DNA from 2 places in the Streptomyces sp. TLI_55 genome. Region 2 is predicted to be linked to the other one. Evidence: riboswitches for the same ligand, from Rfam matches in the RefSeq annotation. Region 2 holds a riboswitch; the other holds the start of a gene.
The links. Region 2 has a riboswitch for S-adenosylmethionine ahead of CRP56_RS39855 (ABC transporter substrate-binding protein). Riboswitches for the same ligand answer to the same signal wherever they lie in the genome.
Positions count from the first base shown of each region.

Region 1: it holds a riboswitch for S-adenosylmethionine, as region 2 does, so the genes downstream of both, thrC (threonine synthase) here and CRP56_RS39855 (ABC transporter substrate-binding protein) in region 2, are expected to answer to the same signal.

Region 1 is NZ_OAOJ01000001.1:4,175,073-4,182,831, reverse strand. It holds gene CRP56_RS19255 (ABC transporter substrate-binding protein) at 1-198, shown strand, start outside; gene CRP56_RS19250 (DUF3263 domain-containing protein) at 232-459, shown strand; gene otsB (trehalose-phosphatase) at 513-1,394, shown strand; gene CRP56_RS19240 (alpha,alpha-trehalose-phosphate synthase (UDP-forming)) at 1,370-2,758, opposite strand; gene CRP56_RS19235 (glucosyl-3-phosphoglycerate synthase) at 2,840-3,784, opposite strand; SAM riboswitch class I at 3,946-4,102, shown strand; gene thrC (threonine synthase) at 4,121-5,416, shown strand; gene CRP56_RS19225 (ubiquitin-like small modifier protein 1) at 5,413-5,688, shown strand; gene CRP56_RS19220 (cold-shock protein) at 6,151-6,354, shown strand; gene groL (chaperonin GroEL) at 6,676-7,759, shown strand, end outside.
Region 2 is NZ_OAOJ01000001.1:8,681,442-8,689,200, forward strand. It holds gene CRP56_RS39835 (LLM class flavin-dependent oxidoreductase) at 1-14, opposite strand, end outside; gene CRP56_RS39840 (dipeptide ABC transporter ATP-binding protein) at 22-1,704, opposite strand; gene CRP56_RS39845 (ABC transporter permease) at 1,701-2,630, opposite strand; gene CRP56_RS39850 (ABC transporter permease) at 2,627-3,586, opposite strand; gene CRP56_RS39855 (ABC transporter substrate-binding protein) at 3,590-5,215, opposite strand; SAM riboswitch class IV at 5,598-5,711, opposite strand; gene CRP56_RS39860 (VOC family protein) at 5,797-6,186, opposite strand; gene CRP56_RS39865 (LLM class F420-dependent oxidoreductase) at 6,225-7,148, opposite strand; partial or broken gene CRP56_RS39870 (AAA family ATPase) at 7,340-7,615, opposite strand; gene CRP56_RS39875 (phosphotransferase enzyme family protein) at 7,619-7,759, opposite strand, start outside.

The DNA.
Region 1 (7,759 bases), 4.5 Mb from region 2:
CGGCAGGACCAGGACCTCAAGCCCTTCCTGACGGAGCTCACCGGCTCCGAGCTCTACCCCGTCGGCAAGGTCTCCTGGGCTCAGGTCAGCGCGGCGGTCAAGCAGCGGATCGGCAAGGCGGTGACGGCCGGGGGCAGCCCGTCGGCGGTCCTCAACGACCTCCAGGCGAAGGCCGTGATGGCGGAGAGCGCGGAGTAGGGCTTGTCAGTGGCGGGGGCTACGGTCGTCGACATGAACGACCTGGCCCCCCGAGAACAGGCCATCCTCGCGCTGGAACGCCGCGGCTTCACCACCCCCGGCGCGAAGGAGCGCGCGATACGCGAGGAACTGGGCCTGGCCCCGGTCCGCTACTACCAACTCCTGAACGCCCTGCTGGACGATCCGCGAGCCCTGGCCCACGACCCGGTGACGGTGAACAGACTGCGCCGGGTACGGGAGGCCCGCAGGTCGGAGAGGTGACTGCGGGGGCGAGAAAAAGGCGTGCCATTCGCCCGCGTGGATAGGGTCTTCCCATGGGCAGCCACAAGGACTCCACGGACGACTCCCTGCCGACCCCGGTGACCCCCGCCGGGCGGGACGGCCTCGCCGCAATCCTCGCGCACCCCGCGAAAACCATCGTCGCGCTCGACTTCGACGGCACCCTCGCCCCGATCGTCGCCGACCCGGAGCAGGCGCGGGCCCACCCCGACGCCGTACCCGCGCTCGCCGCGCTCGCGCCGAAGATCGCCGCGGTCGCCGTCGTCACCGGCAGGCCTCCCGGAGTCGCCGTACGCCTCGGCGGCTTCGCCGGTGTCCCCGGCCTCGAACACCTCGTCGTCCTCGGCCACTACGGCGCCGAACGCTGGGACGCGGCCACCGGCGAGGTCACCGCACCCGCCCCGCACCCCGGTGTCGCCGCGGTCCGCGCGGAGCTGCCCGGCTTCCTCGACGGCATCGGCGCCTGGCAGGGCACCTGGATCGAGGAGAAGGGCCGGGCCGTCGCGGTCCACACGCGCAGGGCCGAGGACCCGCAGGCCGCCTTCGACGCGCTGCGCGCCCCGCTCACCGACCTCGCCACCCGGCACGGCCTGATCGTCGAGCCCGGCCGCCTCGTCCTGGAACTCCGCCCGCCCGGCATGGACAAGGGCGTGGCGCTGACGGACTACGTCCGCGAGCTGGGCGCCGAGGCCGTCCTGTACGCCGGCGACGACCTCGGAGACCTCCCGGCCTTCGCCGCGGTGGAGAAACTCCGCTCCGACGGCGTACCAGGCCTTCTCGTTTGCAGCGCGGGCAGCGAGGAGGTGACCGACCTGAAGGAACGGGCCGACCTGGTCGTGGCCGGCCCGGCGGGATTGGTACGGCTGCTGGGGCAGCTGGCGGAGACGCTTCCTCAGCCTCGCAACGCCGCCAGCTGATCAAGGAACCATTGCGCGGGCGGCAACGCGGTGGCCGCGGCAGCCAGTCGCTTCGTGCGTTCCGCCCGCTCGCCCGGCGCCATCGTCAGCGCCTCGTGCAGCGCGTCGGCGGTGCCGATCACGTCGTACGGGTTCACCACGATCGCGTCGTCGCCCAGCTCCTCGTACGCCCCCGCCTCCCGCGACAGCACCAGCGCGCACCCCTCGTCGGAGACGACCGGCACCTCCTTCGCGACGAGGTTCATGCCGTCGCGGATGGGGTTGACGAGGGCCACGTCGGCGAGCCGGTACGCGGCGAGGGAGCGGGCGAAGTCGTCCTTGACGTGCAGCACGACCGGGGTCCAACCCGGCGTGCCGTACGTGGAGTTGATCTCGTCGGCCAGGCGCTGCACCTCGGCGGTGTAGTCGCGGTAGACGGCGAGGTCCTGCCGGGAGGGGTAGGCGAACGCCACGTGCACGACCCGTTCCCGCCACTCGGGCCGGGTCGCCAGCAGCTGCTCGTAGGCGCGCAGGCCCCGCACGATGTTCTTCGACAGCTCGGTGCGGTCGACCCGGACGACGGTCTTGCGGCCTTCGCCGATCTCCGCCTTCAGCGCGGTCATGCGCTCGGCGACGTCCGCCTCGTGCGACCGCTCGCGCAGGAAGTCCGCGTCCGCGCCGAGCCCGTGCACCCCGATCCGGGTGTCGCCGAGCCCACCGGTGATCTCCGCCGCGCACGCCTCGAACGCCGACGCCCAGCGCCGGGTCAGGAACCCCAGCCGGTCGGCGCCCAGCATGCCCCGCAGCACCTGCTCGGCCACGTCGTCCGGCAGCATCCGGAAGTACTCCGGCGGCGCCCACGGCGTGTGCGAGAAGTGCCCGATCCGCAGGTCGGGACGGAGCGCGCGGAGCATGCCCGGCACCAGGGTGAGGTGGTAGTCCTGCACGACGACCGCCGCACCCTGCGCCGCCTCCTGCGCGAGCGCCTCGGCGAAGGCGCGGTTGTACGTCTCGTACGACGCCCACTGGCGCCGGAACTCCGCGTCGAAGACCGGCTCCAGCGGGGTCTGGTACAGCATGTGGTGGACGAACCACAGGACCGAGTTGGCGATGCCGTTGTACGCGTCCGCGTGCACGTCGGCCGGGATGTCGAGCATCCGCACCCCGGCCTCGCCCACGCCGCGCCGCACGGCCTCGCGGTCGCCGTCGCTCAGCGCCGAGCACACCCACAGCGCGTCCGCGTCCGACCCGATCGCCGACAGCCCCGAGACGAGCCCACCGCCACCGCGCCGCGCGGACAGCGTGCCGTCCGCCTGGACGTCGTACGAGACCGGTCCCCGGTTGGAGGCCACCAGGACCCGCGCAGCACCGAACGTTGAAGCGATACGAGCCATACCGATCAACCTAGCCCGGCCGCGGATTGCTCAAACGTTCGTCCGGTTCCCCGGGGTACCGGCCCGGCGGGGTCAGGCCACCTTTCGTTCCGCGTACTCCGCGATGTCCGCCATCGGCGGGCGTTCCTCCGTGTCCACGGAGTAGGTGCGCGGTTCGAAACCGGTGTCGCCCCGCTCGAACTGGGTGAGGGCGGGGCGGATCAGATGGCCGCGGGCCAGGCGGAGCTGGGCCGTGCGGTAGATCGCGGCGGACATCCGGCCGAGGGCCTGGCCGTCCTGGTGGCGGTGCTTGCGGACGCCCACGTCGACCTGGGCGAGCGCGTCGAGGCCGACCAGGTGCAGGGCGTCGACCAGCATGCCGAGCTCGATGCCGTAGCCGACGGGGAACGGCAGCTGTTCCAGCAGCGAGCGGCGGGCCGCGTACTCGCCGCCCAGGGGCTGCACGAAGCCCGCCAGCTGCGGCCAGTGCATGTTGAGCAGCGGCCGGGCCATCAGCTCGGTCACCCGGCCGCCCTGGCCCGCCGCGCCGCCCAGCGGGCGGTCGTACATGGCCTTGACCAGGTCGACCTCGGGCTCCGTCAGCAGCGGGCCGACGATCCCGGTGACGAAGTCGGAGGAGAACTCCTTCAGGTCGGCGTCGATGAAACAGACGATGTCACCGCTGGTCACCAGCAGCGACCGCCACAGCACCTCGCCCTTGCCGGGCACGGTGGGGATACGGGGCAGGATCTCGTCGCGGTGCACCACCGTGGCCCCGGCCGCGGCCGCCACCTGCGACGTCCGGTCGGTCGACCCGGAGTCGACGACGACGATCTCGTCGACGAGGGGGACCTGCTGCATCAGGTCGTGACGGATGATCGCGACGATGTCGCCGACCGTCTCCTCCTCGTTGAGCGCGGGCAGCACGACGCTGACCGTCTGTTTCGTGCGTTGCTTGGCGGCCAGGATCTGGTGGAGCGGGCGATCGGTCACCGACCAGGAGCGTGTGGTCAGCCAGCGCTCGACTTCGTTCAGCACAGTGCGCGGCTCCTCTGCGTTCTTTCGGCGAGCTGGACCCGTCTGTGATCCATCTCGCGGTTCGGACGACTATCTCAACTGTCCTGGTCGTCGGTTACAGTCTTGAACAACGCGGATGACCATCGCATGTCCTGGCTCGTCCGATGTTCACAACTTCATACCGCTCATCCAGAGGGGCAGAGGGATACGGCCCGATGAAGCCCCGGCAACCCTCCAGCCGGTCTCGTAGCGATCAGCATCGATCGCATCGCGAGGCTCCCGGCTAGGGAAGGTGCCAAATCCGTCTCACGGCGAGATGCGTCGTGAGGAAGATGAGGAGAAAGGGCCTCGCCTCTCATGGCTGCGCAGACTGTTGCAAGCACCACCGATTCCGCCTCCACCAGCGTAGACCTCGGTCCCGCCGCGGCGCTCAGCTGCCGTGAATGCGGCCACCGGGTGCCGCTCGGCCCGGTCTTCGCGTGCGAGGAGTGTTTCGGCCCGCTCGAGATCGCCTACGACTTCTCCGCCTACGACGCCGAGGAGCTCCGCAAGCAGATCGAGGCGGGACCCGCGAACATCTGGCGCTACGCACCGCTGCTGCCCGTCCCCGCGGACGTGGCCGACAAGCCCAACATCAACCCCGGCTGGACCAAGCTCGTCCAGGCCGACAACCTCGCCCGCGAGCTGGGTGTCGAGGCCGGCAAGCTCTTCGTGAAGGACGACTCCGGCAACCCGACGCACTCCTTCAAGGACCGGGTCGTCGCCCAGGCCATCGAGGCCGCCCGCGTCTTCGGCTTCACCACGCTCTCCTGCTCCTCCACCGGCAACCTCGCGGGTGCCGTCGGCGCCGCCGCCGCCCGCGCCGGCTTCCGCTCCTGCGTGTTCATCCCGCACGACCTGGAGCAGGGCAAGGTCGTCATGGCCGCTGTATACGGCGGTGAGCTCGTCGGCATCGAGGGCAATTACGACGACGTGAACCGCTTCTGCTCCGAGCTGATCGGCGACCCGGCCGGCGAGGGCTGGGGCTTCGTCAACGTCAACCTGCGGCCGTACTACGCGGAGGGGTCCAAGACCCTGGCGTACGAGATCTGCGAGCAGCTCGGCTGGAAGCTCCCGGACCAGCTGGTCGTCCCGATCGCCTCCGGTTCGCAGCTCACGAAGATCGACAAGGGGCTCCAGGAGCTGATCAAGCTCGGGCTCGTCGAGGACAAGCCGTACAAGATCTTCGGCGCCCAGGCGGAGGGCTGCTCGCCGGTGTCCGTCGCCTACAAGGCGGGCCACGACGTCGTCCGTCCCCAGAAGCCGAACACCATCGCCAAGTCCCTCGCCATCGGCAACCCGGCCGACGGTCCCTACGTCCTCGACATCGCGCGCCGCACGGGCGGTGCCGTGGAGGACGTCAACGACGAGCAGATCGTCGACGCGATCAAGCTGCTGGCCCGCACGGAGGGCATCTTCGCGGAGACCGCCGGTGGCGTGACGGTCGGTGTCACCCGCAAGCTGATCGAGAACGGCGTACTCGACCCCACCCTCACCACCGTCGTGCTGAACACCGGCGACGGCCTGAAGACCCTCGACGCGGTGGCCGGCACCGGCCTCACCGCGACCATCCGCCCCAACCTGGACTCCTTCCGAGAGGCTGGCCTCGCATGAGCGTGACCGTCCGCATCCCCACCATCCTGCGCACCTACACCGGCGGGCAGGCCGAGGTCGCCGCCGAGGGGGCCACCCTCGCCGACGTCATCGCCGACCTGGAGAAGAACCACACGGGCATCGCCGCCCGCGTCCTCGACGACCAGGGCAAGCTGCGCCGCTTCGTCAACGTGTACGTCAACGACGACGACGTCCGCTTCGAGCAGGGCCTGGAGACCGCCACCCCGGATGGCGCCGGCGTCTCGATCATCCCGGCCGTCGCCGGCGGCTGACATCGGTTCGGCGGGTCTGACCGAATGACCGAACATTACCCTCGGTAACGCCAATTATTGAGAGTTCACCTAATTGCCCCCTCCGCGAGAGAAGCGGAGGGGGCAATTCTCTATGGTTGAGCGCGGTACAGTTGGGGAACCTGCTGCGCCTTCCATGCCGCACGCATATGAGTACCTGCTCCACTTGCGTCGAGAAGCAGCCAAAGTGTGCCGTTCTTTTGCGAGTTTTGTGCCTTTTGTAGGGCCCGACTTGCCCTGAGTTCGGGCGAATTCTCACCACATTCCGGATCTCGCGCGTCCGGAATTCTCGTCCGATTGACCTGTTGCAGACGGCAGTTGGACAGATACATTCAGCCGCGGTCGACGCGTTCCGGCGCACGCCCCCAATCCGTGGGGGGTGAGGTCTGACCCGGATCCGCGAAGTGTGGATCTGTGCAAGGGCCAGTAATAGGGGAGTTAGGCATGGCTCAGGGCACCGTCAAGTGGTTCAACGCGGAGAAGGGGTACGGCTTCATCGCGGTCGACGGTGGTGCGGATGTTTTCGTCCACTACAGCGCGATCCAGATGGACGGGTACCGCACCCTGGAAGAGGGCCAGCGGGTGGAGTTCGAGATCTCGCAGGGCCAGAAGGGCCCGCAGGCCGACATGGTTCGCGTCACCGCCTGATCGCGCGACCGACCAAACCGCAAGCGACGTCTTCTGTTGAAGGGCCCGTACCTCGCGAGGGGTACGGGCCCTTCGGCCTGTCCGGGCCCGGTACGGGATCCCTGGTGGGCCTGCCCGATCCCCGGGAGGCGCTTGCACTCGACCATGCCGAGTGCTAATCATTGGCGTTAGCACTCTGAAGGTGAGAGTGACAAAGAAGGACCGGGTCGGTGAGGCCCGCAGGCCAGGTGGGGCAAGGAACCACGAGGTGTGCGAGCCGTCCGTCGCGGGCGCGGGCGCGGTCCGAAGGAATCACCCCCAGTCCTGGAGGGACCACTTCACATGGCCAAGATCATCGCGTTCGACGAGGAGGCGCGGCGCGGCCTCGAGCGCGGCATGAACCAGCTCGCGGACGCCGTCAAGGTGACGCTCGGCCCCAAGGGTCGCAACGTCGTCCTCGAGAAGAAGTGGGGCGCCCCCACGATCACCAACGATGGTGTGTCCATCGCCAAGGAGATCGAGCTCGAGGACCCGTACGAGAAGATCGGCGCCGAGCTGGTCAAGGAAGTCGCGAAGAAGACCGACGACGTAGCCGGTGACGGCACGACGACCGCGACCGTCCTGGCCCAGGCCCTGGTGCGCGAGGGTCTGCGCAACGTGGCCGCCGGTGCCAACCCGATGGCTCTCAAGCGCGGTATCGAGAAGGCCGTCGAGGCCGTCTCCGGTGCCCTCCTTGAGCAGGCGAAGGATGTCGAGACCAAGGAGCAGATCGCTTCGACGGCCTCCATCTCCGCCGCCGACACCCAGATCGGCGAGCTCATCGCCGAGGCGATGGACAAGGTCGGCAAGGAAGGCGTCATCACCGTCGAGGAGTCCCAGACCTTCGGTCTGGAGCTGGAGCTGACGGAGGGTATGCGCTTCGACAAGGGCTACATCTCCGCCTACTTCGCCACCGACATGGAGCGTATGGAGGCGTCGCTCGACGACCCGTACATCCTCATCGCCAACTCCAAGATCGGCTCCGTCAAGGACCTGCTCCCGCTCCTGGAGAAGGTCATGCAGTCGGGCAAGCCGCTGCTGATCATCGCCGAGGACGTCGAGGGCGAGGCCCTGTCGACCCTGGTCGTCAACAAGATCCGCGGCACCTTCAAGTCCGTCGCCGTCAAGGCCCCGGGCTTCGGTGACCGCCGCAAGGCCATGCTCGGCGACATCGCCATCCTCACGGGCGGCGAGGTCATCTCCGAGGAGGTCGGCCTCAAGCTGGAGAACGCGACCCTGGACCTCCTGGGCCGCGCCCGCAAGGTCGTCATCACCAAGGACGAGACCACCATCGTCGACGGTGCCGGCTCCGCCGACCAGGTCGCCGGTCGCGTCAACCAGATCCGCGCCGAGATCGAGAACAGCGACTCGGACTACGACCGCGAGA
Region 2 (7,759 bases):
GTGGGAGTGCTCATGCGGCCCTCAGCTCGTGGTGGATTCGACGGTGGCGGCGGGGGAGGGGACGCGGCCGCCGGGGATCGCCGCGAGCAGCTCGCGGGTGTATGCGTGGCGGGGGTGGGTGAACAGGTCCTCCGGCGGGCCCGTCTCGACGATCCGGCCGGCCCGCATGACGGCGACCTGGTGGGCGATCTGCCGTACGACGGCCAGGTCGTGGGAGATGAAGAGGTACGCGACCCCGGTGTCGGCCTGCAACTCGACCAGCAGATCGAGGACTTGGGCCTGCACGGACACGTCGAGCGCGGAGACCGGCTCGTCGCACACCACCAGGTCGGGGGAGAGGGCGAGGGCGCGGGCGATCGCCACGCGCTGCCGCTGACCGCCCGACAACTCCGCCGGGCGGCGCTCCAGTGTGGTGGCGGGAAGTGCCACCCGGTCCAGCAGTTCGCGGGCCCGGGCGAGCCGGGAGGCGCGGTCGCCGACCTTGAAGGCGCGTAGCGGCTCGGTGATCACCTCGCCGATGGAGAAGCGGGGGTCGAGGGAGGCGTACGGGTTCTGGTAGATCAGCTGGGCGCGGCGGCGCAGCTCTCTGGCCCGGGGGCCGCGCGCGGTGGTGATGTCGGTGCCGTCGAACAGGATGTGTCCGGCGCTCGCGTCGGTGAGCCGCAGGGCCAGGCGGGCGGTGGTGGACTTGCCCGATCCTGACTCGCCGACCAGCGCCAGCGTCTGACCGCGGTGCAGCGTGAAGCTGACGTCGTCGACCGCGCGCAAGACCTGGGGTCCGTTGCCGGTGCGCGGCAGCCGGAACTCCTTGACCAGATGGCGTACTTCGACCAGGGGGACCGCATCCGGCTTCGGCGCGGCAGTCGGGGTGCGGGGCCGGGCGGCGGTCAAGCTCGGTGCGCTGGCCAGCAGTTGACGGGTGTACGCGTGCTGGGGGTCGGCGAGGACGTCGCGGGTCGGGCCCGCCTCCACGACCCTGCCCTGCTCCATGACCACCAGGCGCTGTGCCCGGTCGGCGGCGACCCCGAGGTCGTGGGTGACGAGCAGGACCGCCGTGCCCGACTCCTCGGTGAGGTGCTGGAGATGGTCGAGGATGACCCGTTGCACGGTGACGTCGAGCGCGCTGGTGGGCTCGTCGGCGATGATCAGCTCGGGGTTCGCCGCGATGGCGATGGCGATCAGGGCGCGTTGCCGCATGCCGCCGGACAGTTCGTGCGGGTACTGCCGGGCCCGGACGGCCGCGTCGGGCAACCCCGCCCGGTCCAGGACCGCGATCGCCTCGGCCGGGGCCGAGCGGCGGGTCGCCAGTCCGTGGATGCGCAGCACCTCGGCAACCTGTTCGCCGATCCGCTTGACCGGGTTGAGGGAGACCGTCGGGTCCTGGGGGACCAGCCCGATCCGCGCTCCGCGCACGGTGCGCAGCTCCGCCTCCGACAGGGTGGCCAGGTCGTGCCGGCCGAAGCGGACCGTGCCCGCGTCGATGGTGCCGTTGGCGGCGAGCAGGCGGGTGACGGCGTGCGCGGTCGTGCTCTTGCCGGAGCCCGACTCGCCGACCACAGCGGTCACTTGTCCCGGCAGGACGTCGAGGTCCACGCCGCGGACGGCCGGGACCGTGCCGCCGCGAGTGCGGTACGACACGGACAGGCCGCGTATCTCCAGCAGGGGTGTGGTCACGTCCTCACCGTTCTCACGTTCGTCGGTCATCGCTGCCGGGACCATTCGCCGTCCAGCGCGCGGGCGATGCGGTTGGTGGCCAGGACGGTCGCGGCGATCGCCAGCCCGGGCAGCGCGGTCAACCACCAGGCGTTGGCGAGGTAGTTGCGGCCGTCGGAGATCAACGTCCCCCACTCCGGGGCGGGCGGCGGCGCGCCGTAGCCGAGGAAGCTCAAGGCCGACACGGCCAGGATGGAGGCGCCGAAGTCCAGGGTGGCCAGGACGATCACCGGCCCGGCGGCGTTGGGCAGCACATGCCGGCCCAGGACCGAGTACCAGCGGGCCCCACTCGCGCGCGACGCCTCGACGAACACCGCCTGCCGCACCCGCAGCACCTCGGCGCGCGCCACCCGGGCGAACGAGGCGACGCTGGCGATGCCGACCGCGACCGCCACCTTCACCGTCCCGTAGCCGAGCGCGGTGACGAGGGCGAGGGACAGGAACAGCGCGGGGATGGAGAGCAGGACGTCGACGAAGCGCATCAGGACGTCGTCCACCCAGCGGCCGACGAACCCGGCGACCACGCCGAGCAGTCCGCCGACCACGAACGCGACCAGGACCGCGATGATCGTCGCCTTGAGGGAGAGCTGGGCACCATGCACGACCCGGGAGAACACGTCGCGGCCCAGTTCGTCCGTGCCGAACCAGTGACTGCCGCTCGGGGCACGGAAGTTCTCGGAGGGCACCCCCTTCAACGGGTCCTGCGAGGTGAACAGATCCGGCCAGAACGAGGCCAGCACCACCAGGACGAGGACGGCCGCCGACAGCAGCAGACCGGGGCGGCGCAGCAGAAACCGCCGTAGGCCCGCACGGCGGCCCGGCACCGAGGGCGGTGTCGGGCCTGTCTCGACCGGCCGGGCGAGACCGAGGGCGGCCTCGGCCGGGTCGTCGACGTCGTCGACAAGGCTCTGACTCATACGAAGCTCGCCCTTCTGTCCGAGGCCACCACGATCCGCGGGTCGAGCAGCGGATAGACCAGGTCGACGAGCAGGTTCGTCGCCACGAAGATCAGCGCCCCGAACACCACCACCCCCTGGACCACCGGGATGTCCTGCACCGTGACCGCCGCCGCGGTCACCCGGCCGAGGCCGTCGCGGGAGAACACCGTCTCGACGACCACCGAACCGGCGATCAGCTGCCCCACCAACAGGCCGACGACCGTCAGCGCGGGCAGGGACGCGTTGCGCAGCGCATGCCGCAGATGCACCCGCCACCGGCCGGCTCCCTTGGCCCGGGCGGTCTCCACGTACGCCTGGTCCAGCGCGGTGAGCAGGCTCTTGGCCAGCACCTGGGCGACCAGCGCGCCGGTCGGGATCGCCAGCGTCAGCGCGGGCAGCACCAGGCCCCGCAGCCCGTCGTTGCCGAACGCCGGGAACCAGTGCAGCCGGAAGGAGAACACCTCGACCAGCAGCAGCCCGACCCAGAACGTCGGGACCGACACCCCCAGCGGGGGCAGCGACAACAGGAGCTGCCGCAGCCACCGCTGCGAGGTGTACGTCGCCACCACCGCCAGCCCTCCGCCGAGCAGCACCGCCAACAGCAGTGCCGCACCCGTCAGTTGGAGGGTCTGGGGCAGCGCGTCGGCCAGCGTGGAGGTCACCGGGCGGCCCGTGGAGACCGCGTCGCCGAAGTCCCCGCGCACCGCCCGGCCCAGATAGTCGGCGTACTGCGCCAGGATCGGCTTGTCGAAGCCGTACTCGTGCCGCAGCGCGGCCAGCCGGGCCGGGTCGACGTCCCCCGAGTCCATCCCGGCACCGGCCATCGCGGTGACCGGATCACCGGGCAGGAAGTCCAGCACCAGGAACGACACCGTGTACGCCGCCCACAGCACCCCCACCGCCTGCGCCAGACGCTTGATCACATAGCGGCGCACGCGCTAGCCGATCCAGGTGTCGTGCAGCTGGACGCGGCTGCCCGAGTCGAAGGCGAGGTCGTGCACCTTGTTCGTCACGGCCAGCTGGGTCTGAAGCTCCACCACCGGCACGTCGTACGCGTTCTGCACGATCAGCTTCTGCGCGTCGGCCACCAGCTGCTTGCGCTTGGCGGTGTCCGTGGTCGCGGCCTGCCCGGACAGCACCGTGTCCAGCGAACTGGCGGGCAGCCGGTAGAAGTTGGCCAGCTTGCTGGAGAAGGAGCTGCGCAGGATGTCGGGGTCGGCACGGGTCACGTTGCCCCACACCAGGTCGAAGTCGCCGCCCTGGAGGGTGGTGGCGAACTGGCTGACCTGGCCCTGCTTGAGCGTCACGTCGATCCCGACGGCCTTCAGCTGCTGCTGGACGAGCTCCAGAGCGGGCTGGTTGGTGGCCGCGTTGGGGAACCAGCTGATGGCCAGGCTGAGCTTCTTGCCGTCCTTGGCGCGGATGCCGTCACCGCCTTCCTTCCAACCGGCCGCGTCCAGCAGGGACTTGGCCTTGGCCGCGTCGAAGGCGAGGTCCGCGGAGAGGTCGGTGTAGTCGGGTGTGGTGTGCGCCAGGATGCTGGTCGCCGGTTTGGTGCCGGTCGGGAACACGGTGTCGGCGACCTGCTTGCGGTCGAGGGCGGCCAGAATCGCCTGGCGCACCTTCACGTCCTTCAGGACGGGCCGCGAGTTGTTGATCCCCAGCCCGAACACCACGCCCGGGTTGGCCCGGTGCAGGAGGGTGACCTGGCCGCCCTTGAGCGCCGTCTCGTTGGCCTTGCCGACGCTGCTGATCGCGTCCACCTGACCGGACTGAAGACTGCCGGCCCGCACCCCCGCCTCGGGCACCACCTTGAACACCAGCTTGTCCAGGTAGGCCTCGCCCTTCTTGGACCACAGCGAGGAGCCCCAGTCGTACCCGGTGCGCTTGGCCAGGGTGATCGACTGGTTCTGCACGTACTGCTTCAGCACGAACGGGCCCGACCCGATGACGCCGTCACTGCACTTCTGCTGCGGGGTCTTCTTGACGCTCGCCGACGACTCGATGCCCAGCGAGTGGGTCGAAGTCGCCTGGAGGAACTGGGCGTTGGGCTCCTTGAAGGTCACCTTGACGGTGAGCGGGTCGACCGCGGTGGTGCTCTTGACGCTGCTCAGATAGCCCTGGGCGAGGACGCCGAGGGCGCCCAGCTTCGGCACCGCGTCGAAGTTGTCCTTGACGACCTGCGCGGTCAGCTTGGAGCCGTCGCTGAAGGTGACCCCCGAGCGCAGATGGAACGTGAACTCCGTGGCGTCGGAGTTGATGTCCCAGCTCTTGGCCAGCCACGGCACGATCTTGCCGGTCTCGGGGTCCTGGTCGGTGAGGGAGTCCACGGTCTGGCGTACCGAGTAGATGCTCTCGTTGCTGCCGACCTGCTGCGGGTCCACGCAGCCGGCATCGGAACCGACCGCGAAGGTCAGGGTGCCGCCGGACTTCGGCTTGCCGCTGTCGTTGCCGGAGCCGCCCGCGTCGGAGCCGGATCCGCAGGCGGTCAGCAGCACGCTGGTCGTGAGAAGGGCGGTCAGCGCCGCCCATCGGGGGGATCTGAAATCCGGAAGTGCTGTCACGGGGTGGTTCTCCTCATGGGTGTCACCAGGCACGGGGGTGCCGTCCAGGGCACGGTTGTGCATGGGAGTGCGGCCCCGGCCGACGCGGTGTCGATGACGGGGGAGCGCTGCGCAGGCAGAGATCAACTGGAAAAGGGGATCCGGCGGAAGAGCGGGATCACACGGAGAGCAGTGCGGCGACGACCGGCGCCGGACGTCGCCAGACGGGGGGAATGCCCGTCAGACCGTCAGACCCGACACAGGCAGCTGGTCGAACGCTTCAGATCGATGTGCAGGCGGCGCGAGAGCCGGGAGAACACCGCGGCTACGGCGAAGGAGGCACTGAGGTCATCACTGTGACGACGCATGCCGGTCCTCCCCATTCTCCGGCCCCGCTCAAGGGGCCACGCGCTTGCGGGGATCGCCGGTGATCCCGCCGGGCTTTCACCTGGAGCACCCCACCGCGCGGGAGGGTTGCCGGTCAGCCAGCCAGGGCTTGTCGCTGACACTCAATGCCGTTCGTGATCGTACGGAGCGGGCTCGTCGTACGTCAATGCCGCAACCGGGACCACCCCGTGCCTGGCGCCTGCTCGGGGCAGGTCTCAGCCGCGTTCCTGCACGAACTTCACACGGTGGCCCTCGGGATCATGTAGCCAGGCAAATCGAAGCCGACCGTCCGGAGAGTCGGTCGGATTCACCAAGGGCTCGCCCCCTGCTTCGAGGGCCCTGAGATGCATCCCGTCCACGTCGTCGCACCACAACACCACCTCGGTGTTCGCGCCGGGCGTCGTGGCGATGCCGAAGAGTTCGCCGCCGACGCGGGCCGAGCTGAGCCCGATCCGCACGCCGGCAGCCTCCACCTCGACCTGGTGCGGTTCACCCTCCCGCGGAAAACGGAAACGCTCGGGCAGGCCGAGGCGTCGGAAGAACGCCGCGCAGCGCTCCACGTCGTCGCACCACAGGTTCACCTGGACAGCCTTGAACTCCGCCATCCTCATACGCTACTTGCACGGCTGCCCGACCAGTTCACTCAATCGGCCAGTTCGCCGAGGAGTGCCCAGGTGCGTCGGCGGTCCTCTTCGCCGGCCATCTCGGTGCCCGAGAACACGACCTCGGTGGCGCCGGCGTCGCGGTAGCGCCGGACCTCGGCTTCGACCGCCTTCTCGCCGCCGATCACGGCCAGGTCGGCGGCCCGCCGACCGCCGGAGAGTTCGATGACGCGTGCGTAGGACGGGATCTGCTCGTAGAACGCCAGGTTCTCCGTGGCCCGCGCCCGCACCGCGTCGACATCGTCCGTGACCACGCCGGGCACCAGAGCCACGATCCGGGGCGCGGGACGACCGGCGGCCTCGGCCGCGGCGGTCACGGCGGGAACGATCTGCTCCGCCAGGGCGCGCGGTCCCGCCAGGTAGGGCAAGATCCCGTCCGCCAACTCACCGCTGACGCGCAGTGCTTGCGGACCCATGGCGGCGACCAGGATGGGGACGCCGTTCTCGGCGCCCGGTACGCGGGCCGGGAGCGGCGTGGTGGCGGTGAGCAGTTCACCATGGAAGTCCGCTGTGCCGGACTCGGTCAACTGCCGTAGGGCGGTGAGGAATTCACGCAGGCGGGCGATGGGACGCTCGAAGGGCAGGCCGAAGGCGCCCTCCGTCAGCAGCTTCGTGCCCAGGGCCAGACCGAGGTGGTAGCGGCCGTGCGTCGCGGCCTGGGCGGTCTGGGCCTGGCTCGAGACCAGCAGCGGGTGCCGGCCGAAGACGGGGATCGCCGAGGTGCCCACCTGTAGTCCGGGTACCTCCCGCCCGACGATTGCCGCGAGTTGCGGTGAGTCCGCGCCGAGGGTCTGCCCGAACCAGGCCGACCGCAGGCCGGCAGCCGCGGCCTCGCGCGCCAGTTCCACGGTGGCGTCGACCTGGTTGGGCGCGTCGGATGCGTTGAGTGCCACTCCTAAAGTCATGCCTGGCAGAACTGCCGCTCGGCGAAGCCGTATTCCGGTCGAACGCCTCCTGAGTCGCGTCGATGTCATCGATGTGCTGCAAGGACCAGTCGAGGAGGCCGCCTGATCACGTCCGGTGGTCAGAACGCCTGTCGAGCGCGAGCCCAGCGACTCGCCCGGTTCCCGCCCGGCCGTGTCGACGACGACGCGCTCGCGGTGACGGCCGTGGCCCGCCAGGCGTCACGCGTCACGCTCAGCGGGTTCACCGACTCGGCGATCACGGACAGCCCCTGCCTCAGGTGCTCCTCGGCCAGGGCGTAGCCGACGACGTAACCCACCGGGCCGACGGGGTGCTGTGCCAGTCCGGAGCGGACGATGGCCTGTTCGATGGTGTCCACCCTCAGGTGGACCGCACCGATCCGCGCCGCCAGGAGACGGGCGAGGGTGGTCTTGCCGGTGCCGGGCAGGCCGCCCAGGACGATGAGCACGGTTCAGCCTTCCGCCAGGTGCCGCAGGAGACGTTGGCCGTCGGTGCCGGCGAACCACTCCGCGTGGCCGACGTAATACTCGTAGGCCAGGCGGGTGTTGGGCGCCGAGTGTGTGACGCCGTGGAAGTAGCCGAGCTCGGAGAG